2 regions of the Corallincola holothuriorum genome follow, and region 2 is predicted to be linked to the other one. Evidence: predicted binding sites of a transcription regulator. Region 2 holds the regulator's gene; the other holds the start of a gene.
What was found. The regulator sigma-54, encoded in region 2, starts transcription at its own class of promoters, with help from an activator protein. The targets are predictions, from matches to a motif close to GTTGGCACGNNNNTNGNNT.

Region 1 (15,622 bases), on a different contig from region 2:
CACAAAGTGCTGGAACTGATCTTGTCGAGCGCCCCCAATCAGTCCCTCACTGAGCTGAGACAATTAGTGATTAATAACTTCGGCGCTGACGCCATCTATCACACCTGCTCTGAGTCCGATATGGATCTGGATAGCTTGCTAGCCTTCTTTGTTGCACGAGGCAAAGTGGCAGGTGACGACGGCGCGCTAAATGTCGATGAAACCAAGATCTGCCAACACCACTAACACCAGTCCTGCTAACTTTACAAACAGCTCGATCTCCGCTTGTCATACAGGCGGGTAAGCTGGCTCGCCTGTGATATACTGAACCTCCTACAAGCTCCTGCTTTTTAATCGTTTTTAGAGGCTTCCTTCGATGGATACGCTGTCGGCAGCGGTGACGCTGTTTCTAATCATGGATCCTTTGGGCAATCTGCCCATTTTTCTCTCGGTATTGAAGAATATCGAGCCTAAACGCCGACGCGTGGTGCTGATACGCGAGCTGGTGATCTCTCTGGTGATCATGATGCTATTTCTGTTTGCTGGCAGTAGCATTCTTGATTTTCTGCAATTGACCCAAGAGTCGGTGAGTATTGCCGGCGGTATCATTCTGTTTCTTATTGCGTTGAAAATGATCTTTCCGCAGCCTGGAGGCGTAACGGGATTAGCTGTTGGCGAAGAGCCGTTTATCGTTCCGTTAGCTATTCCCTTAATCGCTGGCCCATCGATATTGGCAGCCTTACTGCTATTGGCGCATCAAGATCCCAGTCGCATGGTCGATTGGTCGCTGGCACTGGTCGGAGCCTGGACAGTCAGTTCTTTGATTCTACTGTTTTCCGGCCTGTTCCATCGTATGCTTGGCGAACGCGGCCTCACAGCAATGGAACGACTAATGGGGATGTTATTGGTAATGATTTCGGTGCAGATGTTCCTGGATGGCATCTTTGCCTACTTCGCCCACATGGATGCAGCAGGATGAGTGCATTAATGCGCCTATACCAAGCAGCAAATGCACTGGAGGCAAATTTGCTGAAGGGGATGTTACAAGCCGAAGGCTTCGACATTCAGCTCAGAGGCGAAAACCTCGCCGGGGCAGCGGGCGAACTGCCACTGTCGGTACAACAGGTCGATCTGTTCATCGTAGAAAAAGATTACCAAGATGCTCTGCGCTTGCTTAGTCGCTACGAGGGCAACGGCAAGACCGAATGGTTCTGCCACCAATGCGGTGAGAAAAATGGTAGCAATTTTGAACTCTGCTGGCAGTGTGGCCAGCCGAAATCGGAGTAATTCATGGCGAGTACAGCACAACTAAACCAACAACTACGTGAGCTGACACCATGGCAACAGCTGGCTTTCTCAGCTTGTCTGAGTGAACGCATGCTACCTAACTACCTATTATTCAGTCATGCGGTTGAATGGGGAGATGGCAACATCCTCAGGAACAGTATGAATGCGGTATGGGATGCCCTACGCAGCAAAACCACCCAGTTTAATCACGAACGGTGGCAAGAAAAATTAGCTGACCAGATCCCCGATCCTCAGCAATTCGACATGTATGGTGTTTGGCCCGCACTCGACGCCACTACCGCACTGGACACGCTATTTTGCCAATTTGCCGAGCCCAGTAGTCCGGCAGTGGTGGAGATCAGCCGTCTCAGTCGCCACACCGTAAAACAATACATTCAGCTCAGCGAAGGCGAAGAGGTTGATCTGAAAAACCACCCTTTGATGCAGTTTGAGTTTGAATATCAAGGTGAATTGGCTGAGTGGTTAAGCGACAGAGCGCCGACACAAAAAACTATCGCCGCCTTGCGGGAAGCATTTCTCACCCCGCTGGAGTCCAACTTGGGCTTGAGCCAGGAGGAATGAAACATTTCGTTGCAATTATTGCCCATAGCAAGATTGCCAGTCACTAGGTCAGATCTTCAAACTGCTGGCTGTTTTACATATTAGTAACCCAGCAACCAGCAATGGAGTAGGTATGAAACGGGTTTTATTTATTTTTATCATCGTTGCCACCATCGGCTCTGCCGTTGGTTATCGCTGGTGGTCACTCAATATGGCACCCGTGGCAGCGAAGAAGGCCAGAGGAGCCGTTGCCGTTGTCGTGGCACCAGTCAAGTCCGTGCTTTTAGAAGACAAAGTTGAAGCGCTAGCCACGGCAAAAGCGAATGAGTCTGTCGTCATTACCGCCAACGAGACCGAAAACATTGCTGCGATCTACTTTGAAGATGGGGATCAGGTCAAAAAAGGCCAGCTATTAGTTAAGCTCCGTGATGCCGAGCAGGTCGCCAACCTGCAGCTCGCTGAAGTCGCGCTGGCAGAACAGGAACGTGAATATCGGCGGATTGCAGACTTAGTAAAAAACCGCACTATTGCCGGTTCCGAACTGGACCGTATTCAGAGCTTGATTGATGCCGCCAAAGCCCGCATCGCCGCCGAACAGGCCAAGATCGATGACCGCCAGATCCGCGCACCATTTGCAGGCCAACTCGGCTTCAGACTGGTCAGTAAAGGTGGCCTAATTACGCCGGGAACCGTGATCACAACCTTGGATGATCTCGCCACCATCAAACTAGACTTTACCGTTCCGGAACGGTTTATGACATCGCTGACCAAAGGCTCGATTGTGCGCGCCTACTCAGATGCTTATCCCGACCAGGTGTTTGATGCCCACGTAGATACGATCAATCCGCGGGTGAACCCGATCACCCGTGCTATCACAGTTCGTGCACAGTTAAAGAACCAAGACTTGCAACTGAAGCCCGGCATGCTGCTCAAACTTGAGTTGATCCATGACCAAAGGCAATCACTGGTGATCCCTGAAGCTGCCATCATCGCATTAAAAGATAAGCATTTCGTATTTGTGGTGGACGCAGAGAACAAGGTCAGTCAGAAACAGATTGAAGTAGGTCTACGTAAGCCTGGAATCATTGAAGTTGTTGCAGGGCTTAGCATTGACGAGCAAGTAATAACCCAAGGCGTATTAAAGGTACGCAGCGGCGCCACTGTCACCATCCAGGAAGAGACATGGCGTGAAGGAGGCGGGGCATGATCCTCACCGATCTGTCAGTCAAACGGCCGGTCTTTGCTTCGGTTATCAGCCTGCTACTCATCGCCTTTGGCTTGGTCGCCTTTGACAAGCTGCCATTGCGTGAATACCCCAACATTGACGCCCCTGTGGTGTCAGTCGAAACCCGATATAGGGGCGCTTCAGCGGTAGTGGTTGAACGCCGTATCACCAAGCTGATTGAAGATAGGATCAGTGGTGTGGAGGGGATCAGAAATATCAGCTCCGAAAGTAAAGACGGACGCTCCTCTATCACCATTGAATTCACTGTCGAACGCGACATCGACGCCGCAGCCAATGACATTCGAGAGCGCGTTAGCCGGGTTTTGAACAACTTACCTGACGAAGCCGATCCGCCAGAAATTAGTAAGGCCGGCGCGGGGGATGACACCATCATGTGGCTTAACCTTGTGTCCGACCGAATGGATCTGTTGGAGCTCAGTGACTATGCCCAACGTTACTTAGTCGACCGCTTCAGCACCATTGATGGCGTTGCCCGCATCCGCGTTGGTGGTGGCCGTGACTACTCTATGCGCATCTGGTTGGATCGCTCAGCGCTGGCTGCCCGAGGCCTGACAGTGAACGACGTTGAAGATGCGCTGCGCTCACAGAACGTCGAACTACCTGCCGGTAGTGTCGAATCGGTGGATCGCCAGTTCACCGTGCGTGTGCAGCGCGCCTTTAATACCGCAGAACAGTTTCAGGATCTGGTACTGACTCAAGGTGACGACGGTTATCTCGTGCGTTTAAGTGATGTTGCCAAGGTCGAACTGGCCGCTTCCGAGGAGCGGCTATCATTCCGTGGCAACGGCGTACCCATGGTGGGTATCGGGATCACCAAACAATCCACTGCCAATACCCTGTCGGTAGCACGTGCGGCGCGCGCGATGGCTATCGAAGTAGACCGCACCCTGCCGGAGGGGATGGAGCTGATCAACAGTTACGACAGCTCAGTCTTTATCGAGCAGTCAGTGAAAGAGGTTTATCAAACCCTATTTATCGCCATTACGCTGGTCGTGATCGTTATCTATCTGTTTCTCGGCAGCGCGCGTGCCATGCTGATCCCGGCGCTGACGGTGCCGGTGTCATTGATGGGCACCTTTATCGTGCTTTATCTGCTCGGTTACACCATTAATATGTTGACCTTGTTAGCCTTGATCCTCGCCATTGGTATGGTGGTAGATGATGCCATCGTGATGCTGGAAAACATCCATCGTCGAATAGAACTAGGGGAATCCCCTTTAGTTGCAGCATTTCTCGGGGCACGCCAGGTCTCTTTTGCGGTCATTGCCACCACGCTAGTATTGATCTCGGTATTCATGCCTATCACCTTCCTCGAAGGCGATCTCGGCAAGCTATTTACCGAGTTCGCTGTCACCATGAGTGCAGCCGTGGCATTTTCCAGCTTAGTGGCGCTCAGCCTTTCACCGATGATGTGTTCAAAATTGCTTGTGCCGCACGAGCAGCCTGGCTGGTTAACTCGCCAGGTAGACAGAGCACTGAATAAGTTTCGTGATAACTACATCAGCGCGCTGCGCACCTCGATCCATAAACCAAGCCTGACCCTGGTATTGATTCTCGCTGCGCTGATCAGCTGTGCCTGGCTGCTTAAACAGGTACCAGGGGAGTTCACTCCAAAAGAAGATCGCGGCGCTTTTTTCATTGTTGTTAGCGCACCAGAAGGCGCAACGTTTGATTACAGCCAGAGCTACATGGACGAAGTAGAACGGCGCCTGATGCCGTTAGTAGAACGCGGCTCAGTGAAACGACTGCTGATCCGCACACCACGGGCATGGGGGCAAACCCAAGATTTTTCTGGTGGCTTTGCCATTATCGTATTGGAAGATTGGGCCAACAGGGAAAGCGCCTGGCAGCTGATGGGGGAAGCCCGAAGCAAGTTAGGTGATCTTGCTGGAATCCGCGCCTTTCCAGTCATGCGCCAAGCACTGGGTGGCGGTACCGGTAAACCGGTACAGTTTGTGATTGGCGGTAGCGACTATGATGAACTGGCTCGCTGGCGTGATCTGCTCATCAACGAAGCAAAAAACAACCCCGGCTTAATCGGTATCGACCACGATTACAAAGAGACCAAGCCACAGCTGCAGGTACGCATAGATACCGAACGCGCAGGTGATTTAGGCGTATCAGTGGAAACCATAGGTCGTACATTGGAAACCATGTTGGGTAGCCGTATCGCCACCACCTTCCAACATCGTGGGGAAGAGTATGATGTGATCCTCGAAGGTAACCGTGAAGATCAAAGCGCGCCAACGGATATGACCAATATCTATGTGCGCAGTGATTACAGCAAAGAGCTGATCCCGCTATCTAGTTTGGTCAATATTGAAGAGTTTGCTGACGCTGGCAACCTGAATCGCTACAACCGTATGCGCTCAATCACTATTGAAGCCAATCTGGCAGACGGCTACACCTTAGGCGAAGCACTGAGCTATCTGGATGAGCTGGCTTATCGGGTGCTGCCCGGTGATGCGGTGATCAGCTACAAAGGCCTATCCCAGGATTATCAAGAATCAGGAGCCTCGATCTACTTTGTGTTTATGCTGGCACTGATTGTCGTCTTTCTGGTGTTGGCAGCACAGTTCGAAAGCTATATTCACCCCATTGTCATTATGTTGACCGTGCCTTTAGCCATGATGGGCGCCTTGATTGGTCTCTATCTATTTGGCCAGTCGCTCAATATCTATAGCCAGATAGGTATCATCATGCTGGTGGGGCTGGCCGCGAAGAACGGCATCCTGATCGTTGAGTTTGCTAATCAGCTACGTGATCAAGGAATGAATTTTGATGAGGCCTTGCTGCAAGCATCCGGCCAGCGCCTGCGTCCCATTCTAATGACCGGGGTAACCACCGCCTTTGGTGCACTGCCATTGGTGTTGTCATCCGGTGCCGGTAGCGAAACCCGCTTTGTTATTGGTGTAGTGGTACTCGCTGGCATTTTGATCGCCACACTGTTTACCCTGCTCATTGTGCCTGTGATGTATGCACTATTGGCCCAACACACTAGCTCACCAGATGCGATCAGCCACCGCCTGGAACAAGAGTTAAACAAACCCTAACTCATGCCTGTCGACAAGAAGGCGGCTCCAGCTTTGCTAAGCCGCCTTTTATTTGTCACCCTCTCCCCCAACCAAGATTGTCACAATTATTTCACAAAACCAGAATAAGATTTTCCTTATAAAACATCATGTTATTTACTTTTGCATAACATTTGCATAATAATGCGGGACATTTTGTGACCAGTCGTTCAGCCGGGCAGTCGGATGACTCACACAAGAGATGCTCGCCCGGCCGTTTGACAATGGATTAACAGAAGTCTGGACACATAACCCAGTCACTTAACCATTGTAAAGGCAGTAAAAATGACGCAGCACAGTTCCAACAGCAAAAAGCGTTCACTACGTAATATGCTGTTTATATCAGCCACTTTTGTTTTCTCCGCATTTAGCACATATGCGGTGTACCAAAATCATCAAGCGGTCGACGTTACCGCCCCCACCAGTCAAGTACTGATCCAGGGGAAAGACACTGAACAACTCGCCAAACTGGTGACTGATCTTGGCGGCAAAGTCACTCACCAGTTGGATGTGATCAATGCAGTGGGTGCGGAACTGACGCAGCAACAGATAAACGCCCTGAGCCAATCCAGTCTGGTAAGACGGATCCAGGCCAATGGCGTTGCAACACTGGACTCGGTAACGGGTTGTGGTGTCACAGGCGACCATATCCTGAAAATTGAGCAAGACCATATCAGCTGGTCATTGTTCAATATGGGAAGCGAGCCAATTACGCTGTCGCAAATCGATTTCAATTGGCCGGAAAGCTATGGGCAACTGACCAGTATCACTTTTGGTGACCTGTTATATGAGGAGCTGGATGAAGCCGAGATGCCAAGTGGCAGTTTATTGCAAACCTCAGAGCAGATGTTGTCAACCGCACTGGCGCGTCAAATCCCTAGCGATGGTCAAGTCAACCTGCAACTCAATTTCGTCAATAACGAACCGCTATACAACATCGCTGAGCAATCCGACTTCCAGCTGATAGCTGGGTTTGCAGAAGGTTGCGAAACCAAATTAGTTACCGGCTATGACGGCTTAGATAACAGTGTCGAAAACAGCTATTACACTCATCCTATTGATGCCGACCAAGTCCATTCCGAAGGCAATACAGGTGCCGGAGTCACTGTTGCCGTTATCGATTCGGGAATTTGGTCAGCCAATAGCGGTTTGGGTCAAAACACCCAACTGGAAAGCCGTATTCTAGCCACTTATGATGCCATTCAGGATCTCGAAGGCAGCGCATTAGATGAGAATGGTCATGGCTCCCATATTGCTTCAATGATCGCCAGCAGCCTGGAAAGTACAGCCGAGGGTGCCTTTACCGGCGCGTACCATGGTGTGGCTCCCGATGCAGATTTGGTTATTGTTAAAGCGTTTGATGTCGAGGGCAAAGCCACTTATCTGGATGTTATTCGAGCGATTCAGTTCGTCATCGACCATAAAGATGAGCACAACATACGCGTGCTCAACCTATCATTCAGTGCTCCCCCCTCCTCTTACTATTGGGACGATCCAATCAACCAAGCGGTGATGCAGGCCTGGCAAGCCGGTATTTTCGTTGTGGCAGCGGCTGGTAACAACGGTCCAGAGGCGATGACCATAGGTGTGCCAGGTAACGTACCTTATGTGATGACGGTCGGCGCCGTCAGTGATAACTATACCCCCGATGATATCTCCGATGATTTTCTTGCTAGCTTCTCATCTGCAGGGCCGACCCATGAAGCGTTTGTGAAACCAGAAGCCGTAGCACCCGGTGGACATATGTTGGGGATCGTTGAACCAATCACAGCACTGTCACAACAATTCCCGCAATATCAGCTTGGCAATCATTTGATGGTATCGGGCTCATCACAAGCCGCCGGCGTAACATCGGGCATTGCCGCACTTTTACTAAGTGCCGATCCCACATTAACGCCAGATACCGTAAAATGCCGGCTGATTGCGACATCGGCTTTTGCTGTAGATGACAATGGCGAACCGATTTATAGCGTGTTTCAGCAAGGTGCTGGTTACCTAAATGCCAAAAATGCGATTGAAAGCGAAGCGCAAGATTGCGCGAATCAAGGTTTGAATATAACTGCAGATATAGCTGATACCGAGCACTTTCAAGGCCCAGCTTTTCAAGACGAGCAAGGCCGGTTTGGCATAAACGGTTCAGACTTGCCACTTTGGCAAGCAACAAACCAATGGCAAGTAACAAACCAGTGGCAGGTAACAAACCAGTGGCAGGTAACAAACCAGTGGCAGGTAACAAACCAATGGCAAGTAACAAACCAGTGGCAGGTAACAAACCAGTGGCAGGTAACAAACCAGTGGCAGGTTGGTAATCTATATCAAGCCAGTATAGATGATAGTCACCGTTCCTATGTTGTTAGCTCAAATTGGGTACCACATCAATAACAACCTAAGAGAAAAATAAAAATGAGATTGTTGAATAACGAAAAATATTATGTTGGACGATTTTTTCAATACCTCATTTTCATACTGCTTTGTTTAACAAACAAAGCAGTATTATCCAATTCACCAGAAAGCTATCAATTTTCACTAGCTGAGCTCAATGATAAAGTATTTCAAAGAACAATAAAAAAACTATTGGAAGATAGAAAAGGATTTATTTGGCTCGCCACCCAGAATGGCTTGATAAGATTAAACGGGAATGAAGCAAAGACCTTTACAAACATCAAAGAAGATGGCACTTCAATCTCTGCAAATAATGTTATTGATATAATACAAGAAACGGAAAGCGAAAATATTTGGGCAGCTACTTTTGCTGACGGATTAAATCTAATAAACGAAGATGGAAAAACATTCTCTAGATATCCTCTACCTCAATATAGTAAATCACGATATTTATGGAGAACATTCCTTGATAGCTCAGGAAAAATATGGCTGGGTCTTGATGGCGGAGGACTTAGTTGTTTCAGCACATTAGAAAGAATATACACTGATTGCGGTTCAATAGCATTACAGCAACTCGTATCAGAAAACACCCTACTCTCTATTACTGAAGATCACGAAGGAAATATATGGCTAGGAACAGATGGCAATGGACTAGTAAGATATTCACCAAACAGTGGTCATATTAAACACTTTCCTCTCTTAGGAAAAATCAACGGAATAGATACACCAATAAAAGTAACCGCACTATTAGAAGATAAGAATGGAATAATTTGGATCGGAAGCGAAAACCATCAAATTTATACTCTAGCTCAAGATGGTAAATTTAAATTAGTCAATACAAGTCGACTTAGCTCAGACGGGTTGATACGCGTATTGTTTGAAGATCTTAATGGGACTGTTTGGATTGGAACGGAACGAGGATTAGCTGTCTATGATGAAGAAATCGACGCAATAGCGCCATATCCTACTCAAAATAACAGTTTATCTGGAAACATGATCTTAAATATATATCAAGATCATACAGGGATTATGTGGGTAGGTACTTTTTCTGGTGTTTATGTTGGCGTTAAAAACAACTTTGAAACTACAGATACTAATAGAGGTCTATCTAATAATATCGTATTTAGTTTTGCAGAAACAAATAATGACATTTGGATTGGGACATATGATGGACTAGCTCGACATCCAAAAGGAGAAAAATATCCTAAGCCGTATGATTTTATTAGCCCAAATAAAGAAAACACATTAAGAATCATGTGTCTTAAAGGACAAGGTGATGTTCTATGGCTCGGGACACGCTCTAAAGGACTAGAAAAAATAGACCTATTATCAGGAAAGGTTAAACAGTTTGAAAATTCACCATCAGACGATAATTCAATAAGTAGTAATGCCATCACTAGAATTTTCATAGACAGTAATGAAAAAATTTGGATTGGTACATTCGGTGGTGGTCTAAATGCCCTCAATGAAGATGGTCTTACCTTTCAACGTTTCCAGCATGACGAGCTAGAAGACCAGTCTTTAAATAGCAACAAGGTATTAGAGATATACGAAGATAGCAGTGGCGAACTGTGGATAGGCACTGATAGCGGATTAAATAGGTACAACCCTGAAACTAAAGATTTCACTCGGTTTTTAATTGAGAGCTCATCGAATAGCTCTAGAGGATTCGTTACAGAGATAGTCGAAGACAATGATGCCAACCTGTGGATTGTTTTCGAAAACTCAATATTAGTTTGGCCTCCAGAATCAAGAAAACTAGGAATAGATGGCTACAAGGAAATAAGTTCCAATTTGGATTTAAATGGTTATAAATTTTATTCTGCAGTTTTTGATGACTCGCATCAACTTTGGCTAAGCAGTAATAAAGGATTAACACAAATAGATCCTTTTACTTTACATAGGAATAATTTCAGTCGTTCTCATGGTTTACAGGATAATGATTTTAACTTTGGTGCAGGATTTAAAACCTCGAATGGCGAACTCATGTTCGGTGGAAACAAAGGATATAATAGATTCCATCCAACTCAGTTGACAGCACAAAAACGAGCGCCAGGGATTGTTTTAACCAATGTTTACAGACTGAATCGTAAACAAGAGTTCAACGTCGCTACTCACAACTTAAAAAATATTACATTTAACTATATGGATTATCTGCTCTCTTTCGAATTCTCTGCGTTAGAGTTTGCGAGCCCCAAAAGAGTAACATATCGATATAGATTAGAACCATTTGACAATGACTGGGTAGAGATCGGCGATCAGAATCGAGCGACATTCACCAACCTAGCTCCAGGCCATTATTCTTTAATCGTTCAAGCCGCTCTTTCCCCTAACGTCTGGGACGGCCCCCCCATGACCCTAGACATCACCATCACACCTCCACCATGGCGAACCTGGTGGGCATATACCTTATATGCCTTGATGCTTGGTTTTATAGTGTGGCATTTCTGGCAGAAGCAACGGGCGAAAACACGCCTCGCTTATGAGCAAAAACAAGCGCTAGAGAGGGAAGTTGCCGCTCGCACCGACGATTTGGTGCAACTCAACCAGCAGCTGGGGCATACCGTTGAAGAGTTAAATGACGCTAAAGAAAGAGCAGAAGAAGCCAATCAATCAAAAACCGCATTCTTAGCCAACATTAGTCATGAGATCCGCACACCGATGAATAGTGTGTTGGGGATGACAGAGCTGTTATTGCGGTCCCCCCTTAGCGAACAGCAGCGACGTTTCGCGATCACCACCCATAGATCCGGCGAGATGCTATTGGGGTTAATTAACAACCTGCTCGATTACTCAAAAATTGAGGCGGGTAAAGTTGAACTTGAACAATTGCAGTTTGATATTAAACAGCTGGTCTCTGAGACCTGCTACCTGTTTGCGGATCAGGCACAACGTAAAGGGCTTGAGATTAACTATATTGTCGACCACCGCTTACCTGAGCTAGTCATTGGCGATGCCAACCGATTACGCCAGATCCTTGCCAACTTAGTCAGCAACGCAGTGAAGTTTACTCAGGAGGGGGAAGTCGACGTCGTGCTCACTCAGGAGCTCGAAGGGATACGCATCAGCGTTAAAGACAGTGGCATCGGTATGACGTCTGAAGCACTAGATCACGTTTTTGACGCATTTTCTCAGGCCGATGTCTCTACCACCCGCCGCTTTGGGGGCACAGGTTTGGGTCTGTCGATCTGTAAGCAGCTGGTGGAATTGATGAAAGGTGAGCTGTTTGTCGAGTCAACACCAGATCAAGGCAGCTGCTTTAGCATCTTAATGCCCCTGGTTAACGTCAATAACGGACCAACCTCAGGTAACTATTTAGCCATCAGAGGTGACGTCCGTACCGCGCTGTGTTCACCCGGTGTCGAGGCGATGGTCAGTAGCCAGTTAGCACTACTCGGCATCCACGCTCGCCCAGTAGGTGAAACGCCGCTGCTCGCCGCTCTGCTCGAACCGGGCAGTGAAAACTGTGTCATTGCTGATATTCAGCTGCTAAGGCGGGAAGAGATCCAGATGCTCTCTAGCCTACCGACGCAAACACAGCGCCGCTTAATCTTACTCACGCCAATCGCTACCGAACAGCTGAGTGATGAACTGAGGCACTGCCAACGTCTGACTAAACCAATTGACGGTCGCACACTGCATATCGCCTTAAGTATCGCGACCAATCAACCTATCCCCGGCCAGCAGGGAATGACCAGCTTCCGAGACAACAGCGATGTAATGAATCGCTTTAACGCATCGATCATGGTCGCGGAAGACACGTTCGCCAATCAGGAAGTGCTGCGCGCAATGCTTGAAATGATGGGCTGCCAGGTGTTCATTGCTGCCGACGGCAGAGAAGCGGTCAGCACGTTCAAACAACACCCCGTCGATCTGGTACTGATGGATTGGCAGATGCCCCGACTGAATGGATATGAAGCAGCAAAGCAGATCCGGCAATTCGAAGTTGAAACCAACAAGCCTGCAACCCCCATTCTGGTAGTGACCGCGGGGATGATGGACACCGAACGCCAGCGCTGTTTGCAGGGTGGCATGAATGGCTATCTGACTAAGCCACTCACACTGCGCCAGCTCTATGATGCACTAGAAGAGTTTTTGCCTGCGGAATTACATAGCCACGAACAGATAATGTCTGCCGCACCCGCTGGTGCAGTACAGCAAAATGACAGTGACGACGTTGTTGATATGGCAGCGATTAATAATATCCGTCAGATCCAGCAGGAAACAGGTAGCGATATCCTCAACCGTGTCTTTAGTGCCTTTAAAGAAGAGGTTGCCAACAAGCTGAGCGAATTAAAACAAGCACTGAATAACCGTGACCGCCAACAGATAGCGGCTTGTGCCCATGCCATCAAATCGCTCAGCTCCAATGTTGGCGCTAAACGCCTAAAACAGCTCAGTCATCAAATAGAGCTGACAGCCCGTGACGGGGATCTAGCCTCCTGTAAAGCGTTACTGGTAGGATTAGAGGAATGTTATCTTCAAGCTATCGATGCTCTCAGTGACGTAATTAGGACGCCTTAAATGCATGCTGTACCCGCACCACTAACAGAGAAACCCGTTGTACTGGTGTGCGACGATGACATCACCATTCGTTTGATGATGCGGGAAACGCTGGAACGTGAAGTTATCACAGTCATTGAGGCGGCCGATGGCAAACAAGCCCTGGAGATGTATAAACAGCACTCCCCTGATCTGGTGCTGCTAGACGTTAGCATGCCTCATTTTTCCGGCTATGAGGTCTGTGAAGTTATCCGTCAATCACCGTTGGGCGCTGATGTACCAGTGGTGATGGTGACCTCTTCAGATGATCTCAGCTCAATCAATCGCGCCTATGAAAGTGGTGCAACCGATTTCTTGGCCAAGCCGATTACCTGGCAGATCCTTGGCCAGCGGGTGCGTTATATGCTGCGCGCCAGTCGCGCCTTCCGCGATCTAAAACGCAATGAGGAACGACTAAAGCGTAACGAAGAGCACCTCAAACAGAACGAAGAGCGCCTGCGAGTATTGGCTTACTTCGATAACTTGACTGGCCTACCGAACCGCCAGATGTTCAACGAAGATTTGCAGCGTAGTATTGCGCAAGCCAAGCGTGAAGGATTGAAGGCCGCACTGCTATTTATCGATCTCGACCAGTTCAAACGCTTTAACGATACCCTAGGTCACGCCTTCGGCGATAAACTGCTGAATCGCGTCGCTGAACAACTAAAAACCCGCCTACGTCCCGGTGATCTGCTGACGCGCGGCGTAGATAGATTAGAAGATATGTCGCTGGCGCGCCTTGGTGGCGATGAATTCACTATCTGCTTGACGCAAGTGGCACAAAACGAAGATGTCGCTCGCGTCGCCAGCCGCGTGATTGAAAGTATCTCTCAGCCGATGGTGGTGGACAGCTATGAGGTGGTAGTAACCCCCAGTATCGGCATCGCTATCTACCCCGATGATGGCGACGAAATCGACTCGCTGCTAAAAAATGCTGACACGGCAATGTATAACGCCAAAGCCAAAGGGCGAGGTCGATTCCAGTTCTATAGCGGTGAAATGAACGCCAGAGCATTGCAGCGGTTGCGGATGGAAAACGAGTTACGCAAAGCTATCGACAACAATGAACTCAGAGTCGCTTACCAGCCGAAAGTAGATGTGCAACAGCGGAAATTTATCGGCGTCGAAGCGCTGGTGCGTTGGGATCACCCGAAACACGGTATCGTCTCCCCGGCCGAATTCATCCCGCTGGCAGAAGAATCTGGACTGATTGTCGATATTGATAATTGGGTATTACACAAAGCCTGCCACCAAGCCAGCGAATGGTTAAACATGGGGATCACCTGCCCCGTCGCGGTTAACGTCTCAGCGCTTAACTTCAAGAAAACCAATCTGGTAGAACGGATAAAAACAGCATTAAGGGAAGCGGACCTACCCGCATCTTTGCTCGAGCTAGAGATGACAGAAAGCATTGTCATGAGCGATATCGAGCTCAATACTGAACGCCTAACCCAACTCAAGGAGATGGGCACGTCTATCTCTATTGACGACTTCGGCACGGGTTACTCATCGCTAAGCTACTTGCGTCGCTTACCGATCGATCAGGTAAAAATCGACCGCTCTTTCGTCAACGAAATTGATTGCAACAACGAAGATATGGCGATCGTAAAAGCAATTATCGCCATGTCCACCACGCTGAAAATGGAAGTGATCGCGGAGGGGGTTGAAACCACCACCCAAACTGAAAAATTGAGTAAGGCTGGCTGTCACCGCCTGCAGGGCTTCTTTTACGCCAAACCGATGCCCGCCAAGTTTGCCACAGAAACTCTACTGGCTGGGTTTGACGCGCTGCCAGCAGCGAAAAAACTGGCAACGGCAACTAGTAACTAGTGTTTTAAATAAGTCAGTGAGTTATTTAGGCTCTCACTGACTTAATCAAAAGAAGCCTTAACTGGCTTATCTGCAGACAATTGGTTCCAGCGACGCCACAAAGCAAACACGCCAAACAGCATAATATCGACGATTGCAGCACCGCTAAGTTTTAACTGGCTCCCTAAAATCCCCTTAAAAACGGCCAGTTGAATGAGGTGCATCATAATCACCAGACCCATGACCAGCTTCATCACCAGACACAGGTTTCCAGCAAAAGGTTGCCAGAAGTTACTGAAAAACACCGCCCAAACGCCCAACATGACGAGATAACCCAACGGCAGCATCACTTTATACATCAAACAGATCCTTCATCTTGATTCTGAAACAATCGATAGGCCACCTGGCCAGCGGTTTTCTCCCGGTACAAACGCCAGGCCTGCGGCAAAGGAGGAAGTACCAACTCCTGCTCAGTTTCGAGATAAACCATGCCATCTTTCGCCAGCCAACCATTTGTTTCAATCAGCGCAAAGAGATCATGCAGTAGCCCCTGACGAAATGGCGGATCGATAAAGATAATATCAAACGGCTGCGGTGGCTTTTGCGCCAGTAGCGTCAATGCATCAGCACATTTCACTTCACCGCTGGTGGCTTTTAATGTCGCTAAATTTTTTTCCAGTTGCAGCGCCACCGGCTTCGCTTTTTCAATCAACAAAGTATATTGAGCATGGCGCGACAAACTCTC
Region 2 (15,622 bases):
TGTAATAGATTTTGCCTTTCGCTTTGTTACCAGTTACCTGGATCTTCTCAGCATTCACGATGATGATGTAATCACCAGTATCAACGTGAGGAGTATATTCTGGCTTATGCTTGCCACGCAGGCGAAGCGCTACTTCTGTCGCCAGACGACCCAGAGTTTTACCATCTGCATCAACAACGAACCAATCGCGTTTTACAGACTCTGGCTTTGCGGTAAATGTTTTCATTTATCCAAACCTAAAAAATTCGTTTACACCACGTCTCAACGCATTGAGACATCACAAAAATCACCGCATGGTATCCCTTCGAATACACCTGTCGGTCTATGTCAGCACTGCCGATATGGCAGCTGGCAACGTGGGCGGAGCGGGATTATAGACAAAGCGTGGACAAAGATCACCCACTTTCTCACTTATATTTAAGGAATATGTGGGCGCTTGAGGTACTCATGGGACTGCATTTCCAACAAACGGCTCTGGCAACGCTTAAACTCGAAGCTCAATCGCCCATCGTCGTAGAGTTTCTCCATCTCTCTTTCAGCTGAAATAATCAACTTCACATTGCGTTCATAGAACTCATCAACCAAGGCGATAAAACGCCTAGCGACGTCGTCATTGTGTACGCCCATCTGCTTGACGCCATGTAGGAGTAAAGTATGAAACTCTTTTGACAGCTCAATGTAGTCAATCTGGCTGCGGGCGCTTTCACATAACACCGCAAAATCAAACATCACCACACCATCTGCCAACCATCGCGTGACTAACTGACGATTGTTCACTTCAATTGTCGCCCCAGCCTTACCCGGTTCAGGCGCTAACGCGGCAAAGTACTGTTCGAGATTGACTAGCGCGGCGGCGTCTAAAGGATGGTGATAAATCTCTGCGCGTTCCAGTGTTCGCAAACGATAGTCGATACCAGAATCAACATTGACGATGTCGCAATGTTGGTTCAACAAAGCAATGGCGGGTAGAAAACGTGCCCGTTGCAAACCATTGCGATATAGCTCGTCTGGGGGGATATTAGACGTAGTCACAAGCGTCACTCCCCGCAGGAAGAGACCTTTCAGCAAATTACCTAAGATCATCGCGTCGGTGATATCCGACACAAAGAACTCATCCAGGCAGATCACCCTGGCCTCTGCAGCTAACTGCTCTGCGACACTGTCCAAAGGATCTGATTGGCCAGACAACGCCTGCATCATCTGATGAACCCGATGCATAAACCGGTGAAAGTGCAGCCTTAACTTATTCTCTGCCGGCAGGCATTCGAAAAAAGTATCCACTAAGTAGGTTTTACCGCGCCCAACCCCGCCCCAAAAATAAAGCCCTTTCGCCGTTGATGTCGGTGCTTTTGTTAAACGTTGCCAGAATGAACGTTGCGGCGGCTGACTGAGACGCTGATACAGCTCTTGAAGATGGTTAACCGCATTCGCTTGTGCGCTGTCCCTCACAAAACCACTCTGTTCCAGCGCTTTTTCATAACGCGCCAGCGGCGTATCTGACATCTTCTGCCCACCTTTGACAAATAATTGTTTACACTTGCAATGGTACCATGGTGATTCTGACCGAGGTATATTGTGATCTTGGGCATAGCCTACTGAACGAAACGGAGTACGCGCTGAATGATCTGGTTAGTTGGAATTTTATCTATAGTCGTAGGCTTCTTGGCGGGTTGGTATTTTTCACGCTCCACCAATGAAGGTTCCGGTAAAGCTTCGGTTGAAAAAGCACTGGAAGCGACCCAATTTGAATTAGAGCAATATAAGCAAGAAGTGTCGGATCATTTCGCCGCGACGGCTGAATTGCTTGAACAGGCCAATGACAATTACCGCAAATTATGTGGTCAGTTGACCGAGAGTGCTCATGCCCTGCTTGATGAAAAGAGCCGGGCCGAGTTACCTGAGCTAGAAGCGCTGGAGCAACAAAATAAAGCGTTAACGGCAGAAGATGACGAAGAGTGGCAGCAGCCTCGAGATTACTCTGGTTCACCGTCAGGCCTGATCAGTGGTACGGAAAAAGACAAACAGAAAGAGCCTGTAAGTTAACCAAAGCGGGGAACTTATCCCCGCTTCCCTCTGTCTGTTTGTGATGTAGCAACAATCAAACACCATTAGGGAGAATGAAATCAGTATGAAACGTTTGCTGTCTCTTGCCTCGTTGGCGCTATGCGCCACGCTTATCGTTACCCCAACAGAAGCCGCAGCTTCTCTTCCCCTCTCCGTCGAAGGGCAACCAGTTCCTAGCCTTGCTCCTATGCTGGAAAAAGTCACTCCAGCCGTCGTCGACATTTCCGTATCTGGAACTCATACGGCGAAACAAAGGGTTCCGGATATCTATCAATACTTCTTCGGAGCCCCGCGCGAGCAGGTACAAGAGCGACCATTTCGCGGACTCGGCTCTGGGGTCATTATTGACAGTGACAAAGGCTACATAGTCACCAATCACCATGTTATCGACAGCGCAGATAAGATCATGGTGACGTTGCAAGATGGGCGAGAGCTCGATGCCCGCGTTATTGGTTCAGATGAAGAATCCGATATCGCACTGTTACAGGTAGACCAAGATAATTTAGTCGCGCTGCCCCGCGCCAATGCAAGTCAGTTGCGTGTTGGCGACTTTGTGGTGGCCGTGGGCAACCCTTTTGGCTTAGGACAAACAGCTACCTCAGGGATCATCAGCGCCCTAGGTCGCTCTAACCTTAACATCGGCCAATATGAAAACTTTATCCAAACCGATGCAGCCATCAACTCGGGTAACTCTGGCGGCGCATTAGTTAATCTCAATGGTGAACTGGTCGGGATCAATACAGCGATCGTTGCCCCTAACGGCGGCAATGTTGGCATCGGCTTCGCCATCCCGATCGATATGGTGAATGACTTGGTCTCACAATTTATCGAGTTCGGTGAAGTTAGACGCGGTGTACTCGGCGTATCTGGTGGCGAACTCACCCCAGACTTAGCAGAAGCGTTTGGCTACGACACCAAACACGGAGCCTTTGTTAATCAGGTGTTTGAAGGATCGGCCGCAGAGGCTGCAGGGATAAAAGCTGGTGATATCGTGGTCAGTGTTGACGGTAGTATGATCAAAAGCTTTGGCGAACTGCGAGCCAAAATAGCTACCCGCGGCGCTGGCAGCCAGGTTACGCTGGGTGTGATCCGCGATGGTAAATTGACTGACTTTAAAGTCACCCTGAAAGAGGCAGAGGAAGCACGAGTGCAAGCACAGGCGCTCCATCCCGCTTTCGAAGGTGCGGTACTGCGAAACAGTGAAGATAGCGATAAACAACCAGGAGTGATCGTAGAAAAGGTCGCCCCCCGGTCGCCAGCATCACAAATCGGCTTTAAAGAGGGCGACATCATTCTCGGCCTCAATAAACAGCCAGTAACCAACCTGAAGGGGCTACGCCAAATTCTGGAGCAGCAGCCATCCGTATTGGCCCTGAACATTCAACGGAACGGCCAACGTATGTACTTAGTTGTCCGGTAACACCCGATAATCAACTAAGATCTGTTAAGACACGCTCCACCAGAGCGTGTCTTACTCCCTTTTCTTTAGTGGCAGTGCTATCCTGCGATTGTACCTAAAGGAATTTCATATCCATGATCTCTCGATTTGCCTCTTTCGCCTCCTATTTGGGCAAAAGCATCGTTTTTGGCCTCGCCATTGCGGCAATCTTATTGCTGCTACTACCAAACCTGCGTGAGCAGGGAAGCGGCGGGAGTCTGCTGATCAGCAGTCAACCTGCAGCAATATCTTTTGCTGAAGGGGTTAGGCGAGCGGCGCCTGCGGTCGTCAATGTCTATACCCGCAGCCTACGATCGGTCACCGACTCGCAACCAGCACAACTCCGCCCGCAAGGCTTAGGCTCTGGCGTATTGATGAGCAAAAAGGGCTATATACTCACCAATTACCATGTAATTGCCGATGCCGATCAAATTATTGTGGCGCTGCAGGATGGGCGAATATTTACCGCCGAGCTCATTGGCAGTGATATCTATACCGATCTTGCCGTGCTCTATATTGAATCTGACGATCTTCCTGTGATCCCACAAAATAGAGACACAGTGGCCATGGTCGGTGATGTGGTATTGGCCATCGGTAACCCATACAACCTGGGTCAGACGATCACCCAAGGGATCGTCAGTGCCACAGGGCGCAGTGGTATGGCTTCCACCAGCTATCAAGACTTTCTGCAAACCGATGCTGCAATTAATCGCGGTAACTCTGGCGGTGCGCTGGTCAATAGCCTGGGTGAGCTTGTCGGCATCAACACGGCAGCCTATTACACCAGCCCCAATGTTGAGAGCCAAGGGATCAGCTTCGCCATTCCCTATGCGTTAGCCCATAAGATCATGAACAAATTAATTTCCGATGGGCGCGTCATACGAGGTTATTTGGGGATCACTGGGCAACAAGTTAACCCTGTACACGCTAAGCAGTTAAAGCTAGGTACATTAACCGGCGTTGTAATTGACAACATGGAGCCGGACGGCCCAGCAGCAAGAGCGGGACTGCTCCGTAATGACGTAATGATCAAGATGGACGATATAGCTGTCGCTGGTGTCCATGATGCAATGGATCGGATTGCAGAAACCAGACCTGGTGCCACGGTAAATATCACTGTGGTCAGGCGTGGCGAGCGCCTCAACATCCCGGTTCAAGTGCATGAGCCACCAGCACTGGCGCGCAACAACTAGCCACTTTTGCTCAATTGAATGTGGATAAATAAAAAAGCTGCCATTGAGGGCAGCTTTTTTATTGGTATATCAAGACGAGAATCTATCAGGCTTTGACGCGAGTGATTGTCGCGCCTAAGCCGCCCAACTTCTTCTCTATCGCCTCGTACCCGCGATCTAAATGATAGATACGGTCGACAACCGTTTGCCCAGCGGCCATCATACCGGCTATCACCAAGCAAGCTGACGCTCGAAGATCGGTGGCCATCACTTCTGCACCTGTCAATTCGTCAGTGTGATGACAAATAGCAGTGTTGCCTTCCAGTTCAATGTCAGCACCCATGCGGCATAGTTCCGGCACATGCATAAAACGATTCTCAAAAATCGTTTCTGTCACTTTGCCACTGCCATCCGCCAGAATATTAAGCACAGTAAACTGTGCCTGCATATCCGTAGGGAAGCCAGGGTGTGGTGCTGTACGTATGCTTACAGCCTTGAGTTGGCGAGCACGCATATCTAATCGGATCCAGTCATCAGCAAAAGTGACCTTTGCCCCTGCTTCTTGCAGTTTAGCGATAACAGGTTCCAATAAACGCGCATCGGTATTGCGGCAAGTGACATCACCGCCGGAGACAGCCGCTGCCACCAAAAAGGTGCCAGTCTCTATGCGATCAGGTAACACCGCATAACTTCCACCGTGTAGCGCTTTTACGCCTTCAATCTCTATTCTATCTGTCCCGGCACCACTGATCTTCGCCCCAAGTGAGTTTAGGAAGTTGGCTAAATCTGTCACTTCCGGCTCACGAGCCGCGTTTTCAATTATCGTTTTACCGTTGGCAAGGACGGCGGCAGCCATCAAGTTTTCTGTACCTGTCACACTGACGGTATCGAGAAAAATAGTCGCCCCACGCAAGCCACCTTCAGGTGCGGTGGCATTGATATAACCGCCCTCCACCTGAATATCAGCGCCCATCAACTCTAGCCCATGAATATGCAAATTCACTGGACGCGCACCAATAGCACAGCCACCCGGTAACGAAACCCGCGCCTTACCGCCACGAGCGACCAAAGGCCCCAACGCCAGAATAGATGCGCGCATGGTTTTCACCAGATCATAAGGCGCTTCATGGCTGGTCAAACTCGAGGCATCGATAGTAACTTGATTGTCACCACTCCAGTTCGCATCAACCCCCATACGGCCAAGCAGAGCCAACGTAGTATTGATATCTCGCAAGCGAGGTACGTTGTTAACAACCAGCGGCTCACCGCATAGCAGGGTGGCAAATAAAATAGGCAGAGCGGCGTTCTTAGCCCCAGAGATGGTCACATCACCATGCAGAGGACCGCTTTTTTCAACTAACAATCTATCCATTACATACGACTTACTATGAGGGCATCATCAACTTACGTTCCCGTTGCCATTCATCAACGGTAAACGCTTTAATCGAAACTGCGTGCATGTCACCGGCAGCGATCGTAGCCATCAAAGGGCCATAAACCGTCTGCTGACGCTTCACTGATCGCATACCTTCAAAACAGGCACCGACAGCAATAATTTCATAATGACTACCGTCGCTTTTTACATGTACTTCATCCAGCGACAGTGCATCAGTCAGTAATGACTGAATTTCAGTGTTATCCATTACAACCTCTTGGAAAGATCAGGCGGCTTTAGCCGCTTCAATCGGAAGGATATCGTTAAGATCAGAAACTTCGACTAAACGCATCAATTGTTCTGGCGCATTAACAAAATTAAGCACGCGCCCATGACGGCTTTGACAGGCAAATAACTCGAAAAGAAAGGCCATACCAGCACTATCACAGTGCTCAAGCCCTGACAGGTCGACATAGGTAATGCCTTCGCCACAGCAGAGGCTTTCACGTTTGTCCCAAAGGGTAGGAACCGATAGGCGATCTAGCTTACCGCTAATCTGAAAATGGCTGGCCTTAACCCGCTCAAAGGTTGCACTCATTTGGCCTCCTCCGACTCAGATTGAAACTCGATCTTGGTCTGGTTCTTCTCTATCAGCAAATCGGTGACCGCATCCAACCCTTGCTGTCTGATAAGACCTCGCAATTCAGCCTCTTTCTGGCTCAACATACTGAGATTTTCAGCCACCATGTCATAAGCTAGCCATTGACCTGTTTTTTTGTTGCGGCGCATTTTGAAGTCAACGCTGATATCTGGCCTTCCAGGCTCTTGGATCAGTGTCTTAACCGTGGCGTAGTTTTCATCTGATAACGCGCCAGGTAAAAAAGCAACCTTCTGGCCATTGTACTCAGTAAAAAGCTGAGCATAGGTAACTATAAGGTTCTCTTTAAATGCTTCCACAAAGCGATCGCGCTGCTCTTTGGATGATTTTTTCAATTCACTCTGACCGATCACTTTATATGCGGCAAAACGATAGTCGGCATAAGGGATGAGCTCTTCGCGCACAATCTCCTTAAGCAATTCAGGCTGTGCAAGCAGCTGTTCCTGTTCAGTATTAATACGCCCAAAGGTTCGCTTCGACACTGCTTGCGCGAGCTTAAAAGGATCATCCCTCAGTTCCGTTGGCAGCGGTTCAGCGACAGCAGCAGTAACCAGCAGTAACCATGCTGATAAAAAGGAAGTAAGTTTAAATATCATTGAATACACTGTTGCCATGCTCGCTATCTACTTGGATTGACTATAGAGAAACTGCCCAATGAGGTCTTCCAATACCAGTGCCGACTTGGTATCTGGGATCTTATCGCCATCGGCTAAGTAGATACTCTCTTCTTCAAACTCTTCAAAGCCTGGCTGCAGGCCAATGTACTGCTCGCCGAGCAGTCCAGATGTCAAAATCGATGCGGATGTAGAATCGGTAAAGCGGTTATAGTCAGCATCTAAACGCATCTCCACCACAGGCACCCAATCTGTTGGATCAAGGGCAATGGAAGCCACCCGACCAATAACAACGCCACCAACTTTAATCGGCGCACGTACTTTCAAACCACCAATATTGTCGAACTTAGCAAACAGCGTGTACGAGTTCGTGCTGGTACTTAACTCAGAGGTTGCCACTTTCAGTGACAACATAAGTAGCGCCAGAAAACTGGTCAGAACGAAAAAGCCAACCAATATCTCGATTTTACGCTGATCAAAACGCTTACTATTTTGCATCCATTTACCCGAACATAAGCGCGGTAAGGACAAAGTCGAGTCCTAGCACCGCTAACGAAGAATGAACAACGGTTTCAGTGGTTGCCCTACTTATCCCTTCAGAAGTAGGCACTGCATCATATCCCTTGAAAACCGCAATCCAGGTCACTACCAGCGCAAACGCTGCGCTCTTGATAATTCCATTGCCAATGTCTTCCCGCCATTCAACGGAAGAGTTCATCACCGACCAAAATGTGCCACTATCAACTCCCAGCCACTCTACACCAACAAGGTAGCCGCCAAAAATACCCACGCTACTAAACATCAATGCCAATAACGGCATGCTAATGATGCCAGACCAAAAGCGAGGAGCGACGATCCGCTTCAACGGGTCGACAGCCATCATCTCCAAACTAGAGAGCTGCTCAGTGGCTTTCATTAAACCGATTTCAGCGGTCATGGCCGAACCCGCTCTACCGGCAAACAGCAGTGCGGTAACCACAGGGCCAAGTTCCCTTAAAAGGGCTAGAGCAACCATAGGTCCAATGCTGGCTTCTGCACTGTAGTCCACCAATACATTATAGGCTTGCAATCCCAGTACCATGCCAATAAACAGCCCTGATACTAAGACAATCAACATCGACAAAACGCCGGTGATATAAATCTGCTTAATCAGCAGTGGAAAGCCACGGCGTATAGAAAAACGCCCGAACAGCACAGCGGTCAACAATAAAGTAGCCCTGCCTGCGCCCGCCAAACTATCCAATACGCCGACGCCTAAGAGACGAATTCTCTCAATCACTTCGGATCAACTCCCTTAAGATCCTCTGCAAAACTATTCGCAGGAAAATGAAATGGCACAGGACCATCATGGGCACCATCTAAAAACTGGCGTACCAGCGGCGACTCTGATTGTCGAATCCGTTCTGGTGTGCCCTGACCAATCACCTTTTGGTCAGCAATAATATAAACGTAGTCGGCGATACTCATCACTTCCGGCACATCATGGGTTACCACAATGGACGTCATATTTAATGCACTATTAAGTGACCGGATTAACTTAACCAATATTCCCAGAGAAATTGGATCCTGGCCAGCAAACGGTTCATCGTACATGATCAGGTCAGGATCTAATGCAATTGCCCGAGCGAGTGCGGCTCGGCGCGCCATGCCACCAGAGAGCTCACTCGGCATCAAATCCCTAGCCCCTCTTAACCCCACAGCTTCAAGCTTCATTAATACGATAGAACGAATCAACTCTTCTGGTAGGGCAGTGTGTTCGCGAATAGGAAACGCCACATTGTCAAAAACGTCCTGCTCGGTAAACAAAGCGCCGCTTTGAAAAAGCATGCTCATCCGCTTCCGAGCCTCATAAAGCTGGTGTCGGCTCATGCTTGGAATGTCGTCACCGTCGAACAACACCTCGCCTTTAGTCGGTGTTAGTTGGCCACCAATCAGACGCAAGAGGGTCGTTTTGCCGATACCACTAGGCCCCATAATGGCAACCACTTTGCCACGGGGAATGGTCAAATTCAGATCTTTATAGATAAATCTCTGGCCACGACGAAATGTAAGATTGCGTATATCAACAACGTTTTCAGTTGCCATGCTCCATAACCTCTACCGACTCTCGGGGCCAGTTGGCCGCATTGTCCCTTTAGCGGGCCGCTGATTGTATCCTTTTTACGTCTCGCGACCAAATCGAAAACTATTCAAAAAACTGTTTCTGATTATTGCTATGTTCGACATATCATTAAAAAAATGTCACTCTCTGCCACCAAAATGGCGCTTTCCTTGCATCTTTTATCAACGGTCAAAGATTAAAACCTTATGCTAATTCCGGCTCTCATTGTCATAGTTTCCCTCATAGTGCTGGTTTGGAGCGCAGACAAATTTGTCTATGGCGCAGCCGGGCTGGCTCGAAACCTTGGAATATCCCCCCTTGTCATTGGCTTAACTGTTGTCGCTTTCGGCTCTTCTGCGCCAGAAATGCTCGTGGCGGCATCGGCCTCCCTGAATGGCAACCCCGACACGGCGGTGGGTAACGCATTAGGTTCCAACATTACTAATATAGCCATGGTATTGGGAATTACCGCCTTAGTACGCCCGTTGAAAGTATCCTCTGCCACTCTCAAACGTGAGTTCCCGCTCTTGCTGCTAATCACGTTTGGTGTCAGTGCGATGTTTCTCGATCTCAACCTCAGCATCATTGATGGTTGTTTGTTAGTTGCCGGTCTGATTGCATTTACTGGTTTGATGATGCGTATATCGATGCAGGAAGCCAAGGCTGGAGATCCCCTGATTACGGAGGCTGAAGCAGAGATCCCAAGCGATCTTCCCACAGCCAAAGCCATCTTGTGGCTGGCCATTGGACTTCTACTGTTATTAGGCAGCAGTGAGCTACTCGTCACAAACGCGGTTGAACTGGCCCACTATTTTGGTGTCAGTGATCTAGTCATTGGCTTAACGATCATCGCCATTGGCACCAGCTTGCCGGAGTTAGCCGCCAGTGTGGCCGGCGCCCTGCGAAATGAAGGCGATTTGGCACTGGGTAATATTATCGGTTCAAATATCTTCAATTTGTTTGCTGTACTTGCCATGCCAGCGCTATTGGCACCAGGTAAAATAGACGAGCAAGCCTTGTATCGCGATATACCGATAATGATTGGGTTAACGGTGTTGCTGTTCATTTTTTGTTATGGCTGGCGTGGTAAACGGATATTGGCCAAATGGGAAGGCGGCCTATTAGCTGCCTGCTTTATCGGTTACCAGATCCTTTTATTCAGTAACTTACGCTAAGCTTGGCTATAGCGCACCAAAGAAGCATGTTGAGAGAAGTGATGACAGAAACCGTTCAGACACTTTATGGCCATGTTAAAGCCGACATCTTGGCAAAAGCAGCGCGAATTCGACTACTGATTTGCGATGTTGACGGCGTGTTCTCCGATGGCCGAATTTATCTTGGCAACGATGGCGAAGAACTGAAAGCTTTCCACACTCGAGATGGGTATGGCATTAAAGCACTGCAATCCTCAGACGTCGCGGTTGCCGTCATCACAGGTAGACAATCGAATATCGTTGAACAGCGCATGACCGCTTTGGGTGTTGCTCATATTTTCCAAGGCCAAGATAACAAAGTGCAAGCATTCTCCAGCCTTCTTACCACGACCAACTTAACGCCAGAGCAGTGCGCTTATATTGGCGATGATCTGGTTGATGCCCCGGTGATGCAACAGGTCGGACTCGCCATCAGCGTGCAAGATGCTCACCCCATGCTCCATCGCTTTAGCCACTATAAAACCGTGATCCCCGGTGGACGAGGAGCAGTGAGAGAGGTGTGCGATCTAATTTTGCAAGCACAAGACAAATTAGAGACAAGCCAAGGTTTGAGCATATGAACCGGGTTATTCTTTTTACCGTCATACTGTTTGGGGCTGCCATAGGGCTCTACTACTATCAGAGTTTGCTAAAGTCCGAGATCGATATTAATGCGGAGAATCAGGGACAACAGCGGCCTGACTATACGGCCAAAACACTGCGCAGCAGGATTTACAACCAAGAGGGTCAGCTAGAGAATCAAATCTGGGCCAGCAACATGAAGTATTACAATGGTTCGATGACTCTCACGCAATTTGATGCGCCCAAGTTAGTCGTCTACCCAAGCGGTAAGCGTTCTGGTTGGACCTTAAACGCAAGCCATGGTGAATTAGAGCAAAACAACCTACTGCGTTTATCAGAAGATGTTGTGATCACCATGCTAACAGCACAGAATCAAACCAATACCTTACTGACAGATTATGTTGACATAGACCTGACAACCAATGATGTCAGCAGTGATCAACCAGTCACAGTAAAAGGGCCTGGCTACCGACTCGATGGAGTTGGATTAAAGGGCAACGTCGAACAAGAGCACATCGAAGTGCTAAATGATGTAAAAGCGACCTATGAACCTTAAAAATAGATTCACCTTCAGCTTAGTCGGCTTATTGCTGACCACATCGGCTTCCCTAAGCGCCGTTGAAAGTGACTTTAATAAAGAAGTCCGCGTGGATGCAAAACGCCAAAGTATCGATATTCAAAAAGGCATTATTTCCTTCTTTGACGACGTCACGGTAAATCAAGGCACATTACAGATCTTTGCCGACACTTTGCAGGTTGAGCAATCCGCGGGCGCAGGAAAAGAGGTGCTCATCGCAGTCGGTAAACCAGCGAAGTTCAGTCAGGTCTTGGAAAGTGGTCAAAAAATGCATGCCGAAGCTGCAGAGATCCGTTACCGATTAGCAGATAACACTATCCAATTAACTGGTGCAGCGGTACTGACGCAGCAAGACAGCGTCGTGAAAGGCGAAACTATTCATTACGATATCGCCAAACAAAAAATGGTCGCAGAAAGTGGCACAGATAAAGATGATCGCGTGACAACCATTTTTCTCCCCGAACAGCTGCAACAACAGCTCGGCGAAAGTAAGGAATAAACCATGGCGACATTGAAAGCCAGTCAATTAGCCAAGAGCTACAAAGATAGACAGGTAGTTAAGAATGTCTCTTTAGCGCTGAATGATGGCCAAATAGTTGGCTTATTGGGACCGAATGGGGCCGGTAAAACAACCACCTTCTATATGGTGGTTGGACTGGTACCCAACGATAAAGGGCGCATCACGATTGACGATGAAGATGTGACCCTTTCACCCATGCATATCAGAGCGCGCAAGGGGATCGGTTACCTGCCACAGGAGTCCTCCATCTTTCGTAAACTCAGTGTCGCTGACAACATCATGGCAGTACTGCAAACCCGTCCAGAGTTAAGCCGGTTACAGCGCACGGAAACCTTGGAACATCTGCTAGAAGAGTTTAGCATCACTCACATAAGAGATAGCTTAGGTATGTCACTGTCAGGTGGTGAACGCCGTCGAGTAGAGATAGCCAGAGCGCTGGCTGTGGAACCTAGGTTCGTGCTGCTGGATGAGCCTTTCGCTGGCGTAGACCCTATCTCAGTCACAGATATAAAAAAGATTATTCAACACCTAAGAGACCGTGGTCTCGGTGTATTGATCACTGATCATAACGTGCGAGAAACACTCGATGTGTGCGAATATGCTTATATCGTTAGCCACGGAGAGTTAATCGCCGAAGGAAAACCGGAACAAGTGTTAGCCGACCAAAAGGTACGAGACGTATATCTCGGGGAACAATTCCGGCTATAGTGTAAGTAACCAGCGTTGATACATCGGGCTCTTTTGAGTGCCGATTAACGATGACAGCAACAGCATTATTTTAAATGTCACGGAAGTAGATGAAACCGTCATTACAGTTACGTTTAGGTCAGCAACTCACCATGACGCCGCAATTGCAGCAAGCAATCCGGCTATTGCAATTGTCGACGCTCGACCTTCAGCAAGAGATCCAAGAAGCGCTGGATAATAATCCGCTACTCGAGCAAAACGAAGCGGAAGAAACCAGTGAGCAAGTTAATGGTGAAAGCCATACCGCGACTGACAAGCTGGAACAAACCACGGCTAATGCTGAAAATAATCAGTCGGAAGAGCGCGAAGATGCAGCCATGGAAACATCTGAGGCGCTCAACCAACAACAAATCAATGAAGAACTGCCTACCGATACAACCTGGGATGACCACCTTTCAGCAGCGCCCGTTTCAGGTTCCTCGTTCAGTGATGACGCCGACTTTACCTATCAAGGCGAAACCACAGAGTCGTTGCAAGATCATCTGGAATGGCAGATGCAATTAACCCCGTTCACAGATGTCGACAGAGCCATTGCGACATCGATAATCGATGGGATTGATGAATCGGGTTACCTGACGGTCACCGCCGACGATATTCTTGCTTCTTTAGGGCAGGAAGATATCGAACTTGATGAAATAGAAGCGGTCATTAAGCGAGTACAACTGTTCGACCCTATTGGCGTAGGTGCCCGCACATTGCAGGAGTGCCTGCTGGTACAACTCAATCAGTTTGCCAAAGAGACACCTTGGCTAAAAGAGTGCCGCCAGGTTATTGGTCAGTATATTGACCTGCTAGCCAGCCGGGATTATCGCCAATTGATGCGCAAGACCAAACTGAAAGAAGACCAGCTACGTGAAGTTCTGCGGGTGATCCAGTCGTTGAATCCGCGCCCCGGCAGCGCAGTGATCAGCGGTGATGAGCAATATGTAATCCCCGATGTGTCGGTAATGAAAAAAGCTGGACGTTGGGTGGTTGAGCTAAACCCTGACTCGGTACCCAAGCTGAAAGTAAATCAGCAATACGCAGCGATGAGCCGGACGGTAAAGAACACTACTGACAGTCAATATATACGCTCTCATCTGCAGGAAGCGAAGTGGTTCATCAAAAGTCTGGAAAGTCGTAACGACACCCTACTCAAGGTCGCCAACTGTATCGTACAGTTCCAACGCGACTTCTTTGAGTACGGCGATGAAGCGATGAAGCCAATGGTACTCAATGATATTGCCTTAGCGGTTGATATGCACGAGTCCACCATCTCTCGGGTAACCACACAAAAATATATGCATACCCCGCGGGGTATTTTCGAACTCAAGTATTTCTTCTCCAGTCATGTCAGTACTGAAAGTGGCGGAGAATGTTCTTCAACGGCAATTAGAGCGTTAATCAAGAAACTTGTGGCGGCAGAAATCCCTAATAAGCCTTTGTCAGATAGCAAGATTGCTGACCTACTGGCAGATCAGGGAATTCAGATAGCGCGGAGAACCATTGCGAAGTATCGGGAATCCTTGTCTATTCCACCGTCAAATCAGCGAAAAAGCCTGCTATAGCAGGCAATAAAACTAAATAAGGATGAGGTCTATGCAAATCAATCTTACCGGCCATCATGTAGAAGTAACAGACTCTCTGCGAGAGTATGTCGACGGAAAATTTAGTAAATTAGAGCGCCACTTTGACCACATCAACAATGTCCACGTGATCCTCAATGTTGAGAAATTAACCCAAAAAGCCGAAGCCACACTGCACCTAAATGGTGGAGAGATCTTTGCGAATGCAGAGCATCGTGATATGTATGCAGCTATTGACTCGTTGATCGATAAACTCGATCGGCAAGTAATAAAACACAAAGAAAAGCTAAATGCTCACTAGAGATGTCTATGGATATATCATCCATACTTAGCCTGGACTGCACCCGAAGTGCAGTCCATGGTTCAAGTAAGAAACGAATATTAGAAATGGCCAGTGAATTGGCAGCCAAACACTTGCCAGAACATGGCCACAAAGCCATTTTCGAAAGTATTCTAGAACGTGAAAAGAAAGGCAGTACCGGTATAGGTAACGGCATTGCCATTCCCCACGGTAGGATCACTAACGCCAATAAAGCAGTCGCCGTGTTATTGCAGTGCGATGAGCCTATCGCCTTTGATGCAATTGATAACAAACCGGTGGATCTGATTTTCGCCCTCTTGGTTCCAGAACAGAGTTGTCAGGAACATCTGAAGACCTTGTCGGCTATCGCCGCCAAATTGTCAGATAAACAAGTCCTCAAACAGCTCCGTTGTGCCGCTAACGATCAACAATTATACGAAATTATCACCGATTCATGACCAGCACTGACGTGGCCGCAAAACCCAAACTAACGATTGTCAGTGGCCGCTCAGGCTCAGGCAAAAGTGTTGCGCTTCGCGTATTGGAGGATTTAGGTCACTACTGTGTCGACAACCTGCCGGTAGCCATGCTACCGACACTGGTTGCTCAAGTAAGTGGGCACTATAGCGATATCGCCGTCAGCATTGACGTCAGAAACCTGCCCGAAGACCCTCATACGCTGGAAACAATTCTCGACCTTTTATGTCAGCAATGC

Region 1: the regulator sigma-54 is predicted to act here: its motif matches at 6,266-6,284, upstream of DU002_RS06550 (S8 family peptidase).

The regions. Positions count from the first base shown of each region.
Region 1 is NZ_QPID01000003.1:224,981-240,602, reverse strand. It holds gene DU002_RS06580 (YecH family metal-binding protein) at 1-225, shown strand, start outside; gene DU002_RS06575 (YhgN family NAAT transporter) at 356-958, shown strand; gene DU002_RS06570 (putative signal transducing protein) at 955-1,266, shown strand; gene DU002_RS06565 (YjaG family protein) at 1,270-1,848, shown strand; gene DU002_RS06560 (efflux RND transporter periplasmic adaptor subunit) at 1,961-3,034, shown strand; gene DU002_RS06555 (efflux RND transporter permease subunit) at 3,031-6,126, shown strand; gene DU002_RS06550 (S8 family peptidase) at 6,430-8,526, shown strand; gene DU002_RS06545 (hybrid sensor histidine kinase/response regulator) at 8,557-13,050, shown strand; gene DU002_RS06540 (putative bifunctional diguanylate cyclase/phosphodiesterase) at 13,051-14,898, shown strand; gene DU002_RS06535 (DUF1145 domain-containing protein) at 14,940-15,236, opposite strand; gene rsmD (16S rRNA (guanine(966)-N(2))-methyltransferase RsmD) at 15,236-15,622, opposite strand, start outside.
Region 2 is NZ_QPID01000005.1:69,197-84,818, reverse strand. It holds gene rplM (50S ribosomal protein L13) at 1-226, opposite strand, end outside; gene zapE (cell division protein ZapE) at 418-1,503, opposite strand; gene DU002_RS09530 (YhcB family protein) at 1,621-2,043, shown strand; gene DU002_RS09525 (Do family serine endopeptidase) at 2,129-3,484, shown strand; gene degS (outer membrane-stress sensor serine endopeptidase DegS) at 3,598-4,695, shown strand; gene murA (UDP-N-acetylglucosamine 1-carboxyvinyltransferase) at 4,781-6,046, opposite strand; gene ibaG (BolA family iron metabolism protein IbaG) at 6,060-6,317, opposite strand; gene DU002_RS09505 (STAS domain-containing protein) at 6,336-6,647, opposite strand; gene DU002_RS09500 (MlaC/ttg2D family ABC transporter substrate-binding protein) at 6,644-7,303, opposite strand; gene mlaD (outer membrane lipid asymmetry maintenance protein MlaD) at 7,331-7,819, opposite strand; gene mlaE (lipid asymmetry maintenance ABC transporter permease subunit MlaE) at 7,824-8,600, opposite strand; gene mlaF (phospholipid ABC transporter ATP-binding protein MlaF) at 8,597-9,406, opposite strand; gene DU002_RS09480 (calcium/sodium antiporter) at 9,629-10,597, shown strand; gene kdsC (3-deoxy-manno-octulosonate-8-phosphatase KdsC) at 10,639-11,196, shown strand; gene lptC (LPS export ABC transporter periplasmic protein LptC) at 11,193-11,753, shown strand; gene lptA (lipopolysaccharide transport periplasmic protein LptA) at 11,743-12,273, shown strand; gene lptB (LPS export ABC transporter ATP-binding protein) at 12,277-13,002, shown strand; gene DU002_RS09455 (RNA polymerase factor sigma-54) at 13,092-14,588, shown strand; gene hpf (ribosome hibernation promoting factor) at 14,620-14,907, shown strand; gene ptsN (PTS IIA-like nitrogen regulatory protein PtsN) at 14,916-15,365, shown strand; gene rapZ (RNase adapter RapZ) at 15,362-15,622, shown strand, end outside.